DNA from 2 places in the Devosia sp. CAU 1758 genome. Region 2 is predicted to be linked to the other one. Evidence: predicted binding sites of a transcription regulator. Region 2 holds the regulator's gene; the other holds the start of a gene.
The links. The regulator LexA, encoded in region 2, represses DNA repair genes until DNA is damaged. The targets are predictions, from matches to a motif close to TGTTCNNNNTGTGTTCNG.
Positions count from the first base shown of each region.

Region 1: a site for LexA is predicted at 1,622-1,639, ahead of uvrA (excinuclease ABC subunit UvrA). Genes of this name have one in related genera too.

Region 1 is NZ_JBTLRJ010000003.1:578,003-580,403, reverse strand. Features, by position in the region: gene uvrA (excinuclease ABC subunit UvrA) at 1-1,360, opposite strand, end outside; gene ssb (single-stranded DNA-binding protein) at 1,832-2,338, shown strand; gene ACXYMS_RS12930 (diguanylate cyclase domain-containing protein) at 2,401-2,401, opposite strand, start outside.
Region 2 is NZ_JBTLRJ010000003.1:371,169-373,569, forward strand. Features, by position in the region: gene ACXYMS_RS11900 (IlvD/Edd family dehydratase) at 1-791, shown strand, start outside; gene lexA (transcriptional repressor LexA) at 860-1,579, opposite strand; gene ACXYMS_RS11910 (molybdopterin molybdotransferase MoeA) at 1,697-2,401, opposite strand, start outside.

The DNA of each region.
Region 1 (2,401 bases), 210 kb from region 2:
TGGCATTGCGGATGGACATCTCGCTGACCTTGCCCACATGCAGGCCGTCGATCTTGACGGCCAGGGCTTCGGGCTTGAGGCGATAACCGCCGCAAGCCACGCAGGGCTTGGCCGACATGTATTTCTCGATTTCCTCGCGCATGCCGGCGCTTTCGGTTTCCCGGTAGCGGCGCTCGAGATTGCCGATGACGCCCTCGAAGACTTTCGAGGTCTTGTACTGGCGCAGGCCATCGTCATAGACGAAGTCGATCTTGGTCTTGTCGGTGCCGTAGAGCACCGCATGCTGCACGTCGAAGGGCAGTTCGTTCCAGGCGGTACCGGTGGAGGCGCCGAAATACTTCACCACGGCCTGCAAGGTCTGTTGATAATAGGGCGCGCTGGTCTTGGACCAGGGCAGGATAGCGCCATCGCGCAGCGACAGGGTCTGGTCGGGCACGATCTGGTCGGGATCGATCTTCTGTTCGGTGCCCAGGCCATCGCAGACCGGGCAGGCGCCGAAGGGATTGTTGAACGAGAACAGGCGCGGCTCAATCTCGGCAATGGTAAAGCCGGACACCGGGCAGGCGAATTTTTCCGAAAAGGTGACCTGACGCGGGCTGCCATCCTCGTTTTTCTCGTCGGCAAATTCGATCAGGGCGATGCCCTCTGCCAGCTTCAGTGCCGTCTCGAAACTTTCGGCCAGACGTCCGGAAATATCCTTAGAAACGACAAGGCGATCGACCACGACCTCAATGTCGTGCTTGAACTTCTTGTCAAGTGCCGGAGCATCCTCGATCTCATGATATTCGCCATCGATCTTGACGCGCTGGAAGCCCTTGCGCATCAGGTCCGCCAGTTCCTTCTTGAACTCGCCCTTGCGGCCGCGCGCGATGGGGGCGAGGAGGTAGAGGCGGGTGCCTTCTGGCAGTTCCAGGGTGCGGTCGACCATCTGGGACACGGTCTGGCTCTCGATGGGCAGGCCCGTTGTGGGTGAATAGGGGACGCCGACGCGGGCATAGAGCAGGCGCAGATAGTCGTAGATCTCGGTGACGGTGCCGACGGTGGAACGCGGATTGCGGCTGGTGGTCTTCTGCTCGATGGAAATGGCGGGCGAGAGGCCTTCGATGTGCTCGACATCGGGCTTCTGCATCATTTCCAGGAACTGGCGCGCATAAGCGGAAAGGGACTCCACATAGCGCCGCTGCCCCTCGGCATAGATGGTGTCGAAGGCCAGAGATGATTTTCCCGAGCCGGAAAGACCGGTCATGACGATCAGGCTGTCGCGCGGCAGCCTGACGTCGATGCCCTTGAGATTGTGCTCGCGGGCGCCACGGACAACGATTTCGCGATTAAGGCTGGGGTGGCTCATGTGGTCGTCCATGCTGCGAGTGGCGCTGTGGGTACAGCGCCCGAAATGACGTCAAGGTTGCGGCGAGAGCCCAGAAATAGGGCGGCGCGCGCTGCGGCGCAAGCGGCCTTGCCGCATGATGCCAATTCCAAATACGTGATCGGGTCTAGAACATAGACCTTTGCTGGCTGCGAACATAATGGGAACGCAGGGAGTCGATCAAGTCTCGCGCGAGCAGTCGGGGAAGGCTCCTGACAGGCTATGTCAGGAGGGCATTGACTCTGCGAAGAAAAATAGAACATATGCAGAACATACATAGCGGGGGCGGAGCGGACAGTGCGTGCGGCAGTTGTGTAGAACCGCAATTGTGACGTGTATGGACTGCGGAAAAGTCTATTGTGCGGCAACAGGGTCCAAGGCTGCGTGCCGGGCGGCAGACATGACCCAAGAGAGAAAGCGTCCCGTGACCGGACAGACCGGGACTGAATTGGAAGGATATGCGCCATGGCTGGCAGCGTGAACAAGGTTATTCTGGTCGGCAATCTGGGCAATGACCCGGAAGTGCGGAATCTGCCCAGCGGCGGCAAGGTGGTCAATCTGAGCGTGGCGACATCGGAGCGCTGGAAAGACCGCAATAGCGGCGAGCAGCGCGAAAAGACCGAATGGCACCGCGTGGTGATTTTTTCGGAAGGCCTGGCGCGCGTGGCCGAGCAATATCTGCGGAAGGGCTCCAAGGTCTATCTCGAGGGCCAGTTGCAGACCCGCAAATGGCAGGACCAGAGTGGCGCCGACAAATATTCCACCGAGGTGGTGCTGCAGAACTTCAACTCGTCCATGGTGCTGCTTGACGGCCGTGGCGAGGGCGCCGGCGACAGCGGCGGTTACGGCGGCGGCGATAATGGCGGCTTCCGTGGCGTGCGCGACAATTCGGGTGGCGGCGGCGGTCGGCGTCCCTCGGCCAATGCCCCGGCCTTCGAGCCGGGCGGCATGGATGACGATATCCCGTTCTGATCAGGGTGGTGCAAGGGCGGCTTAGGGCCGTCCTTGCTGTTTGTGAGCGGAACTATAAGAGAT
Region 2 (2,401 bases):
AGTTGATGGCCCAGGGACTCATCCACGAGAATGCCCCGACCGTGAATGGCAAGACCATTGGCGAGAATTGCCGCGCGACACCCATCCAGGATGACAAGGTCATTCGGCCGTTCGGCAATCCGCTCAAGGCGGAATCGGGTTTCCTGGTACTGCGCGGCAATCTGTTCGACAACGCCATCATGAAGACCAGCGTGATCTCGCCCGAGTTCCGCGAGCGCTACCTGTCCGATCCGCAACATCCGGGCATGTTTGAGGGCAAGGCCGTGGTGTTCGATGGCCCGGAGGACTACCATCACCGGATCGACGATCCCTCGCTCGACATCGACGAGCACACCCTGCTCTTCATGCGCGGCGCCGGCCCCATTGGCTATCCGGGCGCTGCCGAAGTGGTCAACATGCGTCCGCCCGACTACCTGATCAAGAAGGGCATCCACTCGCTGGCCTGTATCGGCGACGGCCGCCAGTCCGGCACTTCGGGTTCACCCTCCATTCTCAATGCTTCTCCGGAAGCCGCGGCCGGGGGCAATCTTGCCATTCTCAAGACTGGTGATCGCGTTCGCATCGACCTCAACAAGGGCGAGGCCGATATCCTTATTTCCGACGAGGAAATCGCCACGCGCCGCGCAGCGCTGGAAGCGTCAGGGGGCTATAAGTTTCCCAAGCACCAGACTCCATGGCAGGAAATCCAGCGCGGCCTGGTCGACCAGCTCGGCAGCGGCGCTGTCCTGCGCCCAGCAGTCAAGTATCAGCGCATCGCCCAGACCGAAGGCGTGCCGCGCGACAACCACTAGCTCCGCGCACTCTCGCCAATAACAAAGGCCCGCCAGATAGGCGGGCCTTTTCTCATCGCGGATGTGGCTCAGTATTTGCGCAGCAGGCCCACTAGCCGGCCCTGCACCTTGACCCGGTCGGGCGGAAAGATGCGGGTTTCATAGGCCGGATTGGCCGCTTCAAGCGCCACCGTGTCGCCCTTGCGGCGCAGGCGCTTGAGCGTGGCTTCCTCGTCATCGACCAGGGCAACGATGATCTCGCCAGTCGAGGCATGCTCCTGCTTCTTGATAAGCACCGTGTCGCCGTCGAAAATGCCGGCCTCGATCATGGAATCACCACGCACTTCAAGGGCATAGTGCTCGCCGGCACCCAGCATTTCAGGCGGCACGGCAATGGTATGGGAGTGGGTCTGGATGGCTTCGATCGGCGTACCGGCGGCGATGCGGCCCATGACCGGGATCGACACCGGCCTGGCGTAATCATCTGATCCCATTGCGCTATTTCGAACTGGCGGATTGGCGACCTTGCCCAGATTGCCTTCGATGACGGAAGGCTCGAACCGCGACTTGCGGCCACCCAGCGAGGGGTTCATGGAATCGGGGAGCTTGACCACTTCCAGCGCGCGCGCCCGATTGGGCAGGCGACGGATAAAGCCACGCTCTTCAAGCGCCGTGATCAGCCGATGGATGCCGGATTTTGACGCAAGATCAAGGGCATCCTTCATCTCGTCAAAGCTCGGGGGAATGCCGCTTTCCTTCATCCGCTCGTGGATGAACATCAGCAATTCGTGTTGTTTGCGCGTCAGCATTGGCCCCACCATCCAGAATCGGAACATAGACGGAACGACCATACATGTTCCACTAATGTTCTGCAATGCCTCGATCCAGGAGTCCCGTCATGAACGAAAAGCAACAAGATGAACGCCTCAGAAGGCATTCAGGGGCACAGCCTCAACGATGGTCCCGACCGGCTGACCCGGATCATGCTCAGGCTGCACGATGAGGAAGTCGGAGCCGGCCAGAGACGAGGTATGACCACTGTCCGTCTGCGAGACGGGCTGTAGCATGGGGCCGGCGTCTGTTTGCACGAGGCGAGCCCGCATGAAGTGGCGGCGGGCACTGTTGGGCGATGTCGGCGCGGCCAGGGGCAGCCGCCAGGCCGGAGGTTCGGCGAGGCCAAGCCAGGCCCGCAGGGCCGGCTTGAGGAAAACCATGGCCGTAACCATGGCCGACACGGGATTGCCCGGCAGGCCAAAGACAAGGGTCCGGCCGCACGTGCCAAACATCAGTGGCTTTCCCGGCCGCATGTTGATGCGCCAGAAATCGAGGGTAACGCCGAGTTCCCTCAGTACGTCCTGGACCAGATCATGCTCTCCCACCGAGGCGCCGCCCGTGGTGATGAGGAAGTCGGGCTCGGCGGCAAGACTGGCGGCAACCTTGGCGCGGAGCGTCGCTGCGTCGTCGCGGACAATGCCATGGTCGGTGATGGTCTGGGCATATGGGGCGAGCATGGCGCCCAGCCCGAAACTGTTGGAGGCCACGATCTGGTCCGGGCCAAGCGGCGTGCCGGGCAAGACCAGTTCGTCGCCGGTGGCCATCAGGTGCAGATGCGGGCGGCACGCGACAGACAG